2 regions of the Streptomyces spinoverrucosus genome follow, and region 2 is predicted to be linked to the other one. Evidence: riboswitches for the same ligand, from Rfam matches in the RefSeq annotation. Region 2 holds a riboswitch; the other holds the start of a gene.

Region 1 (7,542 bases), 580 kb from region 2:
CGAGCTGCTCACGCTCGCGATACGCGCCGAGGCGGAGGGCGTGGACCCGGAGGCGGCACTGCGGGCGGCGGCCCGGGCCTACCGGGACGCGATCAGGGCGGCCGAAGGGGTGGCCTCGGAGGCGCTACGGGAGGTCGGTGCGGACCACCAGGACGCCGAGGCGCACCCGACTGTGGATACCGTCGAGGAGTGACCGACCACCTCCACCCCGGCGCCCACGGCGCTCCCGCGCCCGAGCTCTTCACCTGGGAGTTCGCCAGCGACCCCTACCCCGCCTACGCCTGGCTCCGTGAGCATGCCCCCGTGCACAGGACGAAGCTGCCCAGCGGGGTGGAGGCCTGGCTGGTCACCCGTTACGTCGATGCCAAGCAGGCCCTGGCCGACCAGCGGCTGTCGAAGAATCCCGCGCATCACGACGAGCCCGCGCACGCCAAGGGCAAGACGGGTATCCCCGGCGAGCGCAAGGCCGAGTTGATGACGCATCTGCTCAACATCGACCCGCCGGACCACACCCGGCTGCGGCGGCTCGTCTCGAAGGCGTTCACACCGCGCCGTGTCGCCGAGTTCGCCCCCCGTGTGCAGGAGCTCACCGACGACCTCATCGGCCGGTTCGCCCGCAGCGGCTCCGCCGATCTCATCCACGAGTTCGCCTTCCCGCTTCCCATCTACGCCATCTGCGACATGCTCGGCGTCCCCCGCGAGGACCAGGACGACTTCCGGGACTGGGCGGGCATGATGATCCGGCACGGCGGAGGCCCCCGGGGCGGTGTCGCGCGGTCGGTGAAGATGATGCGCGGCTACCTCTCCGAACTGATCCACCGCAAGCGCGAGTCGCTTCCCGCCGAACCCACCCCCGGCGAGGACCTCATCTCCGGCCTCATCCGCGCCTCCGACCACGGCGAGTACCTCACAGAGAACGAGGCCGCGGCCATGGCCTTCATCCTGCTGTTCGCCGGTTTCGAGACCACCGTGAATCTCATCGGCAACGGCACCTACGCCCTCCTCACCCACCCCGAGCAACGCACCCGCCTCCAGCGGTCCCTCGCCGACGGCGAACGCGCCCTGCTCGAAACCGGCGTGGAGGAACTCCTGCGCTACGACGGCCCGGTCGAGCTGGCCACCTGGCGGTTCGCCACACAGCCGCTCACCATCGGCGGTCAGGACATCGCACCCGGCGACCCCGTCCTCGTCGTACTCGCGGCCGCCGACCGGGATCCGGAGCGGTTCGCGGACCCGGACACCCTCGACCTCGCCCGCCGTGACAACCAGCACCTCGGCTACGGCCACGGCATCCACTACTGCCTCGGCGCGCCGCTCGCCCGCCTGGAGGGCCAGACCGCGCTCGCCACCCTCCTGACCCGCCTCCCGGACCTGCGACTCGCGGTGGATCCGGGCGACTTGCGGTGGCGTGGCGGGCTCATCATGCGCGGACTGCGGACGTTGCCGGTGGAGTTCACGCCCGTTCCGTAGCCGCCCGACACAAACTGGGCGAGCCGCCCGACACAACCCGGGCGAGCCGCCCGACACAACCCGGGCGAGCCGCCCGACACAACCCGGGCGTAAAGGCGCGCCACGACCCCAGGGCAAAGGAACAGCACAAACCCGGGCAACACAAAGGCGCGGCACAAACCCCGGGGACCAGCGTAAACATGACACGCACTCAACTCTGTGATCTTCACGTGATCTGCGCGGCATTAACTTGTGACAAGTGATCGACTGCCGATACGTTCACCCATCAGCGCGGCCCCCCGCATCACCCGCCGCGCAGGTCCCTGCTGTCTCGCGAAAGGCCGCCGCATGCTCTCCGGGAACGGTCGTCACCGTCGCCCCCGCCAGGCACCCGCTCTCGTCGTCGCGGCCGGTGTGACCGGCTCCGCCATCGCCATCCCCCTCCTCGGCGCCACCGGCGCGAGTGCGGCCAGCGGGACGACCTGGGACCGGGTCGCGGAGTGCGAGACCGGTGGCTCCTGGAGCGCGGACACGGGCAACGGGTACTTCGGCGGGCTGCAACTCTCCCAGGAGGACTGGGAGAAGTACGGTGGCCTCACCTATGCGGCGAGCGCGGACCGGGCCAGCCGTTCGCAGCAGATCGCCGTCGCCGAGAAGGTCCTCGCGAACCAGGGCGTCGGCGCGTGGGCGACCTGCGGTCCGCTCGTCGGGCTCGACACGGACTCCTCGGCGGCCCGCGTCGACACCGGCGTGGCCGGTGATGCGTCGAGTACGCCGTTGGATACGAGATCCAGCGATTCAGGAAGTCTGTCCAACTCGCTTGGATTGTCCAACTCATCCGGCAGCTCCTACGGCGGCGACACCGGCAGCTCCGACGACTCAAACGGGACCGACGACTCCAACAGCTCCAATGGGGCCAACAGTTCCAATGGGCCCAGCAGATCCGATGCACCCACAGATTCCACCAAACCCACAGAATCGGGCGAATCCACCTCACCCTCCGGCTCCGCCACCCCCGCCACCCCCACCACCTCTCCGTCCGACCCCTCCTCCGGGCCCAGCGGATCCGCCACGTCCCCCGGCTCCAGCGAATCCCCCGAATCGGGCGAATCCCCCTCAACTTCCCTGCTTCCTGGCGTGTCGTCGACCTCGCCGAACACCTCCAGCCTCACCGACACGGGGGCTCTCCTCGGCTCCGGCAAGCACCGCGGGCACAGTGCGGACGAGGGTGCGGCCGACGGTCGTACCGTCGAATCCTCAGGGCGGCACGCCTCGCGCGGTGGGGCCACCACCCGTGCGGCCGTCGACGGTTCGTACACGGTCCGGGAGGGCGACAGCCTCTGGGGGATCGCCGACTCCCTTGGTGTGCAAGGCGGATGGTCCGCGCTCTACGCCGAGAACAAGGACGCCCTCGGCACCGACCCCGACCGCATCCTCCCCGGTCAGACGCTCGATGTCGGCGTCGAGTCGGGCGACTAGCGGTCGCGGGAAATCGCCCACGAACAGCGGGAGTTCACGTCACATTTCGCGCTGAATGTCCGTTTTGGCGAAAGTGTGGGATGAGTCTCAGAAGCCCTGATCGTCTTTGAAATTCCGCCGATCGCGTGTCTACGGTCATGACCGCTCGCCAACGCGAGCCCCGGTTGCCGCAACGCCGAATCCTGCCAGCGGCTGCCCGGGAACAGTCGTCGCGTCAAGCGCCGTAGGCAGGAGCGGGGGACCCAAGGTAAGTGCCGGGCCCGGCAGTTGAGGCGACTCAGCGCCGGCACCGGCTTGGGGTGAAGCCATGCCTTCTACGGAGGTGTGGCCGGGCAACTCATCCGGCCCGAACCCGACAGCTCACCTCGCAGGCGTCGGTGAGGGGATCCAACCATGCTGTTTTCCAGCAAGGGCAAGCACCGTCGTCCGTCCAAGGCCGTTCGCGCCATCGCCGCCGTCGGCGTCACCGGCGCCGCCGCCGTCGCCGCCCCGCTGATGGCGGCCGGCGGCGCCTCCGCAGCCACCGCCTCCGAGTGGGACGCCGTCGCCCAGTGCGAGTCCGGCGGCAACTGGTCCATCAACACCGGCAACGGTTACTACGGCGGTCTGCAGTTCTCCGCCTCGACCTGGGCCGCGTACGGCGGCACGCAGTTCGCCGCCACGGCCGACCAGGCCTCCAAGGAGCAGCAGATCCAGATCGCCGAGAAGGTGCTCGCGGGTCAGGGCAAGGGCGCCTGGCCGGTCTGCGGCAAGGGCCTGTCGAACGCCGCCTACGCCGGCGGCGGCTCCACCGACACCTCGTCCGAGGACACCGCCTCCCGGGCCACCGAGCAGCAGTCGGCCTCCCGTTCACAGGAGCGCCCCGCCGCGAAGGAGACGGTCACCACCCCGACCGGCGAGAAGGTCGAGAAGGGTGACGGCGAGTACAAGGTCGTCGAGGGCGACACCCTCAGCACCATCGCCGCCGAGCACGACGTCAAGGGCGGATGGGAGAAGCTGTTCCAGCTGAACAAGGACATCGTCGAGGACGCCGACCTCATCTACCCGGGCCAGCAGCTGCACCTGAAGTAATACGGGTCCAGATACGGTCCGAGGGACAGACCCCCGTGAGGGTCCCCCCGTCCCCACGGGCTCCCCGCCCCGGTGCGTGTTCCCCCGTACGCACCGGGGCGGGGCTTTTTATGTCACCGTTGTGCATCGACGTCTTTGTTCCGTTCGGAAACAATTTACTCTCGGTTCCGTCCACGAGATGGGCGACCGGCTGGCCGATCGCACGGAGCCGGTTAGGCTCGTCTCGCAGAGCCGCTGCGGTCCTGCTGAACCGCGTCACATCCACGAAGGAGATGCTCGTGCCGTCCATCGACGTCGTCGTAGCCCGGGAAATCCTGGACTCCCGAGGCAACCCCACGGTCGAGGTCGAGGTCGGCCTCGACGACGGCAGCACGGGTCGTGCCGCCGTCCCGTCCGGCGCCTCCACCGGCGCCTTCGAGGCCATCGAGCTCCGCGACGGCGACCCCAACCGCTACCTCGGCAAGGGCGTCGAGAAGGCCGTCCTGGCCGTCATCGAGCAGATCGGCCCGGAGCTGGTCGGTTACGACGCCACCGAGCAGCGCCTGATCGACCAGGCCATGTTCGACCTGGACGCCACCGACAACAAGGGCTCCCTCGGCGCCAACGCCATCCTCGGCGTCTCGCTGGCCGTCGCGCACGCCGCCTCCGAGGCCAGCGACCTGCCGCTGTTCCGCTACCTGGGCGGCCCCAACGCGCACCTGCTGCCGGTGCCGATGATGAACATCCTGAACGGCGGCTCGCACGCCGACTCCAACGTGGACATCCAGGAGTTCATGATCGCCCCGATCGGCGCGGAGTCCTTCTCCGAGGCCCTGCGCTGGGGCGCCGAGGTCTACCACACCCTGAAGAAGGTCCTGAAGAACAAGGGCCTGGCCACCGGCCTCGGCGACGAGGGCGGCTTCGCCCCGAACCTCGGCTCCAACCGCGACGCCCTCGACCTCATCCTGGAGGCGATCAAGGAGGCCGGCTACACCCCCGGCGAGCAGATCGCCCTCGCCCTCGACGTCGCCGCGTCCGAGTTCTACAAGGACGGCGTGTACGTCTTCGAGGGCAAGGAGCGCTCGGCCGCCGAGATGACCGAGTACTACGCCGAGCTGGTCGACGCGTACCCGCTGGTCTCCATCGAGGACCCGCTGTTCGAGGACGACTGGGAGGGCTGGAAGACCATCACCGCCAAGCTCGGTGACAAGGTCCAGCTCGTCGGTGACGACCTGTTCGTCACCAACCCGGAGCGCCTGGCCCGCGGCATCGAGGAGGGCGCCGGCAACGCGCTGCTGGTCAAGGTCAACCAGATCGGCTCGCTGACCGAGACCCTGGACGCCGTCGAGCTGGCCCAGCGCAACGGTTTCAAGTGCATGATGTCCCACCGCTCCGGCGAGACCGAGGACGTCACCATCGCCGACCTCGCCGTCGCCACCAACTGCGGCCAGATCAAGACCGGCGCCCCGGCCCGCTCCGAGCGTGTCGCCAAGTACAACCAGCTGCTGCGCATCGAGGAGATCCTCGACGACGCCGCGGTGTACGCGGGCCGCTCGGCCTTTCCCCGCTTCAAGGGCTGAGTGATCACCGCCTCGTAGGAAGCGTCGTACGTACGTCCCCGTACTCGGTCCCGTACCGTGTGCGGGGACGTACGCGCGTGGACGGGAGGCGGAAACCAGATGGCCGTGAAGGACCGGGACCGTTTCTCCACCGCGACCAGGATCCGGCTGCTCGGCGAACAGACGGCGGCCCGCGTCTACCGCTCCCAGACCCGCCGCCAGGCCCGCCGCTCCCGGCTGACCGGCCGCGCCGCACTGCTCGCGCTCGTCGTCTGCTCGCTGGTCGTCGCCCTCGCCTATCCGATAAGGCAGTACGTCGCCCAGCGCGCCGAGATCGCCGACCTGCGGCGGGAGAAGCAGCAGGCCCAGCAGCGGGTCGAGGAACTGCGCGACCTCAAGGCACGCTGGCAGGACGACGCGTACGCGGAGCAGCAGATCCGGCAGCGGCTGCATTATGTGATGCCCGGGGAGACCGGCTACGTAGTGATCGACCCGGACGCGACACGCCAGTCGCGTGCCGACTCGGAGGCGGCCGACCGCCCCTGGTACGCGAACGTCTGGGACGGCGTCGACAAGTCCGATGCCGCCGACCAGTGACGCCGACCAGAGACAAAGACAGAAAGACTCTCGTACAGACATGGACACGCCCCCGCCGCCCACCGCGCGCACCGAGCCCACCGACGCGGACGTCGAGGCCTTCGAGCAGCAGCTCGGGCGGCCGCCGCGCGGGCTGCGCGCCATCGCGCACCGCTGCCCGTGCGGGCAGCCGGACGTCGTGGAGACGGCCCCGCGGCTGCCCGACGGCACGCCCTTCCCGACGCTGTACTACCTGACGTGCCCGCGGGCCTCGTCGGCCATCGGCACGCTGGAGGCCGAGGGCGTGATGAAGGAGATGACGGCCCGGCTGGAGACCGACCCGGAACTCGCCGCCGCGTACCGCGTCGCGCACGAGGACTACATCCGGCGCCGGGACGAGATCGAGGAGCTGAAGGGCTTCCCGAGCGCGGGCGGCATGCCGGACCGGGTGAAGTGCCTGCACGTGCTCGTGGCGCACAGCCTGGCCGCCGGACCGGGCGTGAACCCGCTCGGCGACGAGGCGCTGGCCATGCTGCCGGAGTGGTGGCGCAAGGGGCCGTGCGTGACGCTCGCGGGGCCGCCGCAGGGCGAGGGCTGGGAAGTCGACGGTGACGAGTCCGGCTACTTCGCCGCGCGGCCCGTGGACTCCGATGCCGACGCCGAGGCCGAGGAGGACGACAAATGACCCGTGTGGCCGCCGTCGACTGCGGTACGAACTCCATCCGGCTCCTCGTGGCCGACGCGACAGTGTTGAACAGCGCCTCCGGCGCTGTGGCCACCGGCGAACTGGTCGACCTGGACCGCCGGATGACGATCGTGCGGCTCGGCCAGGGCGTCGACCGCACCGGACGGCTCGCCCCCGAGGCGCTGGAGCGGACCTTCGCGGCCTGCCGGGAGTACGCCGCGATCATCAAGGAGCACGGCGCCGAGCGGGTCCGTTTCGTCGCCACCTCCGCCTCCCGGGACGCCGAGAACCGGGACGAGTTCGTGCGCGGGGTCATCGACATCCTCGGCGTCGAGCCCGAGGTCATCACCGGCGACGAGGAGGCCGAGTTCTCCTTCACCGGCGCGACGAAGGAGCTGGCGGGGCGTGCGGACCTGCACCGGCCCTACCTCGTCGTGGACATCGGCGGTGGGTCGACCGAGTTCGTCGTCGGCGAGGAGCACGTCCGCGCCGCGCGTTCCGTGGACGTCGGCTGTGTGCGGATGACCGAGCGCCACCTGGTCCGCGACGGCGTCGTCTCCGACCCGCCGTCCGAGGAGCAGATCGCGGCGATGCGGGCCGACATCGAGGCGGCTCTCGACCTCGCCGAGGAGACGGTTCCGCTGCGCGAGGCCAGGACGCTGGTGGGGCTGGCCGGTTCGGTCACCACGGTGTCGGCGATCGCCCAGGACCTGCCCGAGTACGACTCGACCCGCATCCACCACT
Region 2 (7,542 bases):
GGAGGAGGACCTGGTGCCGACGGCGGCCGGGGTCCGGGCCCAGGCCGTGCTCCGGGACGGCACGCTGGTGGACGACTTCCTGATCCACGAGGGCGCGCGGGCCGTGCACGTCCTGAACGCCCCGTCCCCCGCGGCGACGGCCTCCCTGCCGATCGGCCGGGAGGTGGCCCGACGCGCGCTGACCGCCCTGGGCCGGGCATGAGCCTCGTACAAGAGCCGCCGCATCCCCGTCCACTGCTCCCGCCTGCTCGCACGCAGCCTCCGCCGGCCCGTCCACAGCCCCCGCCTGCTCGCACGCGGCCCCCGCAGGCGCGCCCGCAGCCGCTGCCCGCTCGCCCGCAGACCCCACACGCGCGCCCACAGATCCCACACGCCCGTCCGCAGACCCCGCAGGCCAATCCTCGGCGGCCGCACCCGAATCCCCCGCACGCCCGCCCGCAGCCCCCACACACCCGCCCCCAGCCTGCGCACGCTCACCCGCAGACCCCACACGCGCGCCCGCAGATCCCACACGCCCGCCCGCAGACCCCGCAGGCCAATCCTCGGCGGCCGCACCCGAATCCCCCGCACGCCCGCCCGCAGCCCCCACACACCCGCCCCCAGCCTGCGCACGCTCACCCGCAGCCCCCACACACCCGTCCTCGGTGGCCGTGCCCGGATCCGTCCGGATGGGAACGCCGTAAAATCGAATCCACTGTGTCTGACTCCCTGAACACCCCCGAAGCCCCCCACCCCACCCCTGACGGCGGTATCCGCCACACGCGGGCCAAGGGTGAGCCGCGCTTTCCGGACGGTCCCAAGGCGGACCCCGCCGGTTCGCACTTCGAGCGGCGGATCCGGAGTTTCCAGCCACGGCGGAGCCGGGTGACCGCGGGGCAGGCGGACGCGTTGCAGCGGCTGTGGCCCAAGTGGGGGCTGGACATCGACGGGCGACGGGTCCTCGACCTCGCCGAGCTGTTCGGCAACGACAACCCTGTCGTGCTGGAGATCGGCTTCGGCATGGGCGAGGCCACCGCCCAGATGGCCGCCGCCGACCCGGACACCAACATCCTCGCCGTGGACGTACACACCCCCGGCCAGGGCAATCTGCTCAACCTCGCCGACCAGAGCGGCCTGAGCAACGTCCGCGTGGCCAACGGGGACGCCATCATCCTGCTGCGCGAGATGCTCACCCCCGACTCCCTGGCCGGGCTGCGCGTCTTCTTCCCCGACCCCTGGCCCAAGAAGCGGCACCACAAGCGCCGCCTGATCCAGCCGGACTTCCTCACCCTCGCCGCGAGCCGCCTGAAGCCGGGCGCGATCCTGCACTGCGCGACCGACTGGGAGCCGTACGCCGAGCAGATGCTGGAGGTGCTCACCGCGCACCCCGCCTTCGAGAACACCCGGCCCGACGGTGGTTTCGCGCCGCGCCCCCACTTCCGCCCGCGCACCCGTTTCGAGGGGCAGGGGCTGGACAAGGGTCATGTGGTGAACGACCTGCTCTTCCGCCGCGTACCGCACGACGACCGGCGCGCAGGTCAGCAGCAGTAAAACCTTCCCTCGTTCGCACCTCCCCTCGTTAGGGTCAATGCCGTGGCGACCAGTCCCCCGTACCCGACGAACCCCGGCATGCCCACCGGCGGCACCCTGCGGCACGCGCACTGGTGGCAGAAGCGGTGGGTGCGGTACGGCGCGCTGATCACGTTGCTCGCGCTGTCCGGGCTGGTGATCCTCGCCCTGGTCCGGGAACAGACCGGCACCGAGGGCTTCCTGGTCGGTCTCGGCCTCGCGATCCTGCCCGTACCGCTGCTCATAGCCGCCTTCCGCTGGCTGGACCGGGTCGAGCCCGGCCCCTGGCGGAATCTGCTGTTCGCCTTCGCCTGGGGTGCCTGCGCGGCCGCGCTGATAGCGATCGTCGCGAACAGCTTCGCGACCCGATGGATAGCCACCGCGACCGCCGACCCGACCAGCGCGGACACCTGGGGCGCCACGGTCATAGCCCCGATCGTCGAGGAGTCCGCGAAAGCGGCCGCGATCCTGCTGCTCTTCCTCTTCCGGCGCCGCGACTTCACCGGAATCCTCGACGGCGTCGTCATAGCCGGCGTCACCGCCACCGGCTTCGCCTTCACCGAGAACATCCTCTACCTCGGCACCGCCTTCGGCACCGACCAGCTGGCCGGCCACAGCGGGATCGCCTCCGTGACCGCGGCGACCTTCTTCGTGCGGGTCATCATGTCGCCGTTCGCGCACCCCCTGTTCACCGTGCTCACCGGCATCGGCTTCGGCATCGCCGCGCTCGCCGGGGAGCGCCAGCGGCTGCGCCGCGTGCTGCTGCCACCGGCCGGGCTGCTGCTCGCGATGGGCATGCACGCCTTCTGGAACGGCTCGGCGACCTTCGGCGGCTACGGCTTCTTCGCGGTGTACGGCGGCTTCATGGTCCCCGCGTTCGGGCTGCTCACCTGGCTGGTGATCTGGACGCGGCAGCGGGAGCTGCGGACCGTCCGCGAGGAACTCCCGGCCTACGTCGTCGCCGGCTGGCTCGCGCCCGCCGAACCCTTCACCCTCGGCTCGATGCGGGCCCGCCGCCTGGCCCGCGAGTACGCCGGCCACCACCTCGGAAAGCCGGCCGCCCGGGCGGTCGCGCAGTACGAGGCGTACGCCACGTCGCTGGCCTTCCTTCGGGCTCGGGGCCGCCGGGGCCGCGCCCGGGCGGACTTCGTCGTACGGGAACGCGAGCTGCTCCAGGAGCTGTGGAGCCGCCGCGAGATCGCCCGCCCCGCGCTGGAGTACGCGGCACGGGTGACCGCGCCGCCGGTGCCGGTGATGATGCCGCCGGTGTACGGCTGGGCACCGATGCAGGGGCCGACGGCGCCCTACCCGGCGTACAACCCGTACCGCTCGTAGGACGCGCGAAGAACCTCGGACAGCCGAAACCGGCAGCCCTGACGTCGGGGGGTTGCCGTCAGGACCGCCGGGGTTCGTGAGAAGCGTGTCTCAGGGGTTGAGGCCCTTGCTCCGCAGCCAGGCCAGCGGGTCGATCCCGCCGGACCCGCCGGTGTGCACCTCCAGGTGCAGGTGGGCCCCGGTCACGTTGCCGGTCGCGCCCACGCGGCCGATCACATCGCCGGTGGCGACCTTCTGGCCGACGCTGACGCCGATCGAGGACTGGTGGGCGTACCAGATCTCGGTGCCGTCGTCGAGGGTGAGCACGGTCTTGTAGCCGTACGACCCGTTCCAGCCCGCCTCGGTGATGGTGCCGCTGTGGACGGCCTTGATGGGCGTGCCGCTCGGCGCGGCGAAGTCGAGGCCCGTGTGGTAGCCGGACGACCACAGGGCGCCGGCCTGGCCGAAGGTGGAGGTGATGGTGTACGAGGAGGTCGGCAGCGCGAACTGCTTGGCCAGTGCGGCGAGCCGCTCGGCCTCGGCCTTCTCGCGGGCCTCCTGCTCGGCCTTCGCCTTGGCGGCGGCGGCCTTCTCCTTGGCCTCCTTCTCCGCCTTGGCGGCGGCTTCGGCGGCGGCCTTCTCGGCGGCGGCCGCGGCCTCGGCGGCGGCCTTGGTCTCGACCTGCTCCTGCTGCTGCTCGGCCTGCGCGATGATGCGGGCGCGCAGTGCCTCACCGGCGTCGGTGGTGCCCTCCGCGGTGTCCTCGGCGGTCGTGCCGAGGCTGCTGAGCGGGGCGGTCGCGGTCTTGGTGTCGGCGGAGCCGGAGTCGTCGTCGGATATCAGCGCGCCGACGGAGGGCAGGTCGGGCATGGAGATCGACACCGGCGGCTTGCCGGTGTTCGCGCTGGCCATGCCGCCCGCGCCGACCGCGGCTATGACGCCGACGCCGAGAACCGTGGAGCTGCGGGCGAGTCCGCCGCCGCGCTGCTTGGTGACGCGATGCCGGCCGCGTACGGGACGGATGGTCTCCGCGGTGGGGTTCCACTCCTCCCACGGGCCCTCGTCGGTGCGCTGTGCGCCGTAGACGAACGTCTCGGTGCGGTCGGCGGAGCGCTGGTCCGGCACGAACGGGGCTTGTGGGGCAGGCCGGTTGGACGCCACGTAGGCGTACTCCTTTCCTTCCTTCTCGCCTACCGGGTTAGCTGACGGGTTCGGAGCAGGAAGGTCTCCTACGCGCGTAAACAAGCCGTACTGGTACGGCGGCTTACGCCCGATTCACCCCAAGGTGGTGGTTCCCCGGTTCCCTTGTGTGGCCGGTGAGGGCCTCGCGCGGGATTCGGCGCGTGCGCACGGAGCCGCCTCTTGTGACGGCTGGGACGACCGCGCTGCGTTATCGGACGTTAATAGAACCGGGGCCTGATTTCCAAGCTGTTCCACTTGATCATTAACGTTTTCTGCCAGGACGTACAGGCCATGAACGGCGAAAATCGGGCGAGTTGACCGCCGTTCAGGACCGTAACCGAATCTGACTGTATGTCAGTTGTTATGCGGAGGGCGTTCGTTCGCTCACCCCCGGTGACGGTCGGCGGACGGCGAGCAGAGCCATGTCGTCGGTGGCGCCGCCGCCGCTGTGCCTGCGTACTTCTTCGGCCACCACGCACAGCAGTTCGCCGGGTCCGCCGAAGGTCCGGCCGGCCAGCCGGACCGCCGGGTCGTAGAAGGCGCCCCGCGTGTCACGGGCCTCGGACAGGCCGTCGGTGTACAGCAGCAGGGTCGCCCCGCCCGGGAAGCGGGACTCCTCCGCGCGGTCCGGCCAGGCGCCCAGTTCGCCCATGCCGAGCGGCAGCGCCGGGTCCCGGGCGGGCAGCGGACTCACGGTGCCGTCCGCGTACAGCATCAGGGGTGGTGGATGGCCGCGGTTGAGGATCCGTACGACGCCGTCGTCGTGCGGGAGCTCGGCGAGTACGGCGGTGGTGAACCCCTCGAAGGCGTCGATCCTGTCGCGCCGGGTGCCCTCGCGCGTCAGCGCCCGCTCCAGCCGCTGCGCCACCGCCTCCAGCGTCGTCTCGTGCTCGGCGGCCTCGCGGAACGCCCCGATGACCACCGCGACCGCCGCCACCGCCCCCATGCCCTTGCCGCGCACGTCCCCGACCACGAGCCGTACGCCGTACGGGCTGTCCTGCACCGCGTACAGATCGCCGCCGATGAAGGCGTCCGCCTGCGCGGCCTCGTAGCGCGCGGCGATCTCGAACCCGCCGATCAGCTCCATCGGCTCCGGCAGCACCGCCAGCTGGGCGGCCTCGGCGATCTCCCAGGCGGAGTCGAGGCGGGCGTGACTGCGCCGGACGAGCACGTTGATCAGCACGGCGAGGGCGGCGACCGTGGCCACGGTGAGCGTCTCGGTGAACGCGTCGACGTGCGGCAGGGTGCCGTACCGGATGTGCAGCGCGAGCACCACGGCGACGGCGGCGACGCCGGTGAGGAGGGTGGCGCGGCGGGAGAGAAGCGGGGCGGCGATCAGCGGGGCGGCCGTGAGGAAGGGAGCGGCGGTGAAGCCGCGCGGGGTGAAGTAGTCGTAGCAGCCACCGATGAGGAGAAGCAGGACGGGGAGGGCGCGGACGATGGTGCGGGCGTAGGAGATGGGCCGTTCCTCGGGGGGCGGTACGGGGGGTGCGGGGCGGGCGAGGGTGGGGGGGTTGCTGGGGCGGGTGGGGTGGGGGAGTCGCCGGGGCGGGCGGGGGCGGGGGTGGGGGAGTCGCCGGGGCGGGCGGGGGCGGGAGAGTCGCCGGGGCGGCCGGAGGCGGGAGAGTCGCCGGGGCGGCCGGAGGCGCGGGAATCGCCGGGGCGGGCGGGGCCGGAGGCGGGAGAGTCGCCGGAGCGGCCGGAGGCAGGGGCGGTATCCCGGCTCGGTTCCTCGGGGACGCGGCCGTCAGGGGCGGGAGATTCGCCTGAGCGGTCAGGGCCGGAGGCGGGAGAGTCGCTGGGGTGGGCGGGGGCGGTGTCGCGGCTCGGGTCCTCGGGGGCGCGGCCGCCGGGGCCGGCGTGCGGTCGCTCTCCTTCTGGCTCCGCAGGCCGCACTGTCGTCTCCTACCACGCAGGTCACCGCACCTGTCCAGGGTTCCCGGAGTGGGTGTGCGGGACCAGTCGGAAGGGCCGACCGGATGAGGCCGGGTAGAAACGACTCGGGGCCGGAATCCATGATCTGGATTCCGGCCCCGGGCCTTCAGTAGCGGGGACAGGATTTGAACCTGCGACCTCTGGGTTATGAGCCCAGCGAGCTACCGAGCTGCTCCACCCCGCGTCGGTGTGACACCAGTGTACGCCATGCGCGGGACCGGTCGCGCCACCGTTTCCGCCCGCCGCCACTGACCGGCCTTTTCCGGCTCTCGTGGACCACCCGATCGAGCAGTGGCCGGTCGTCCGTGTCGCGCGTTCTTCTTGTCAGGAACGGCAGGAAGAACGGCTCGGAGAACGAACAGGAGCACTCCGTATGCCCCAGGCCACAGGACGGACCGGGTTGCCCGAGCCGCTGGTCGCGCTGATCGCCCACCACCTCGAAGTGCCGGTGAGTCCGAGTCGGCTGACCGCCGACGCGACCTTCGAGAGCCTCGGCATGGACTCGCCGGCCATGCTGGAACTCGTCGTGGCCGTGGAGGAGGAGTTCGGCGTCAGGCTGCCCGACGAGGCGCTGGACCTCTCCCCCGCCTCCACCCTCGGTGACGCCTTCCTGGCCTTCCACGACGCGTCCTGACGTCGCGCGGTCCTCGCCCCCCATCAGCCCGCCCCGCACCGCCGTGGTGAGGCTTTCCCCAGTGATGGCACGTTTCTGTGTGACGGCGGCACGTTTCCGCTGTAATAAGCGGTCGGCCAACCCGTTGAGAAAATGGGCCGTCGGGTGGTTCCGCCCTCGATTTGTAGCACGAAACGGAAGCCTGCGCCGGGGCTTTTGGTCGGTTTCATGCGGATGAGTGGACGTCCATTGCGACCGTTTGTCTCCGGCCCCGGGCGGACAGTTGTCGGGTGACGGGCGGAGGGGGATTTCTTGAATTACTCCGGAGAACTTCACGGCTCAACCGAGATTCCGGTATCCAAGGATGTGGGCCGGGAATTTTCCTGGACCGAGATCGCCGGGCACCGGGAAAGGCTCCTGCGGCTGGTCCGGCGCCGGCTGCCGAACGCGCAGGACGCCGAGGACTGTGTCCATGAGGCCATGCTGCGGGCCGCCGCGCACGGCAGCCTGGACCGCGAGCGGATCGGGCCGTTTCTCACCTCGGTCGCGCTGCGGCTGTGTGCCGATCACTACCGCGAGCAGGAGCGGCGCCACCGGCTGCTGCGCCGGGCCGTGCAGGTGGGGGTGCCCGAGCTGCCCGACGAGGGCGTGTGCGACCAGGACTTCGGGCGCTGGCTCCTCGGGCAGGTTGACCTGCTGCGCGGCCGGGAGCGGCAGGTGGTGCTCGCCCGGGTCCAGGGCATCTCCACCCTGGAATTCGCGCGTATGCATCAGATTTCGGTCAAGGCGGCCGAGGGTGCGTTTACCCGGGGGCGGGCGCGGTTGCGGCTGATGTGCGCGCGTGCGCTGGACGGGGCGGCGGCCTAGCACGTTCCGTGGTTTTCCTTTTCCGGCACTTCCATAAATTCCGCGAGGACGGTTCCCGAATGTCGGCGGACCGGCGAGATGAA

The links. Region 2 has a riboswitch for cyclic di-AMP ahead of I2W78_RS20725 (M23 family metallopeptidase). Riboswitches for the same ligand answer to the same signal wherever they lie in the genome.
Region 1: it holds a riboswitch for cyclic di-AMP, as region 2 does, so the genes downstream of both, I2W78_RS23465 (transglycosylase family protein) here and I2W78_RS20725 (M23 family metallopeptidase) in region 2, are expected to answer to the same signal.

Annotation. Positions count from the first base shown of each region.
Region 1 is NZ_JADPZX010000001.1:5,156,232-5,163,773, forward strand. It holds gene I2W78_RS23450 (nucleoside triphosphate pyrophosphohydrolase) at 1-193, shown strand, start outside; gene I2W78_RS23455 (cytochrome P450 family protein) at 190-1,470, shown strand; gene I2W78_RS23460 (LysM peptidoglycan-binding domain-containing protein) at 1,798-2,928, shown strand; cyclic di-AMP (ydaO/yuaA leader) riboswitch at 3,138-3,317, shown strand; gene I2W78_RS23465 (transglycosylase family protein) at 3,322-3,999, shown strand; gene eno (phosphopyruvate hydratase) at 4,278-5,558, shown strand; gene I2W78_RS23475 (FtsB family cell division protein) at 5,658-6,134, shown strand; gene I2W78_RS23480 (DUF501 domain-containing protein) at 6,175-6,798, shown strand; gene I2W78_RS23485 (Ppx/GppA phosphatase family protein) at 6,795-7,542, shown strand, end outside.
Region 2 is NZ_JADPZX010000001.1:4,576,036-4,583,577, reverse strand. It holds gene lhgO (L-2-hydroxyglutarate oxidase) at 1-202, shown strand, start outside; gene trmB (tRNA (guanosine(46)-N7)-methyltransferase TrmB) at 697-1,530, shown strand; gene I2W78_RS20730 (PrsW family intramembrane metalloprotease) at 1,573-2,883, shown strand; gene I2W78_RS20725 (M23 family metallopeptidase) at 2,974-4,023, opposite strand; cyclic di-AMP (ydaO/yuaA leader) riboswitch at 4,035-4,214, opposite strand; gene I2W78_RS20720 (PP2C family protein-serine/threonine phosphatase) at 4,406-5,503, opposite strand; tRNA gene I2W78_RS20715 (tRNA-Met) at 6,090-6,163, opposite strand; gene I2W78_RS20710 (phosphopantetheine-binding protein) at 6,353-6,613, shown strand; gene I2W78_RS20705 (RNA polymerase sigma factor) at 6,959-7,459, shown strand.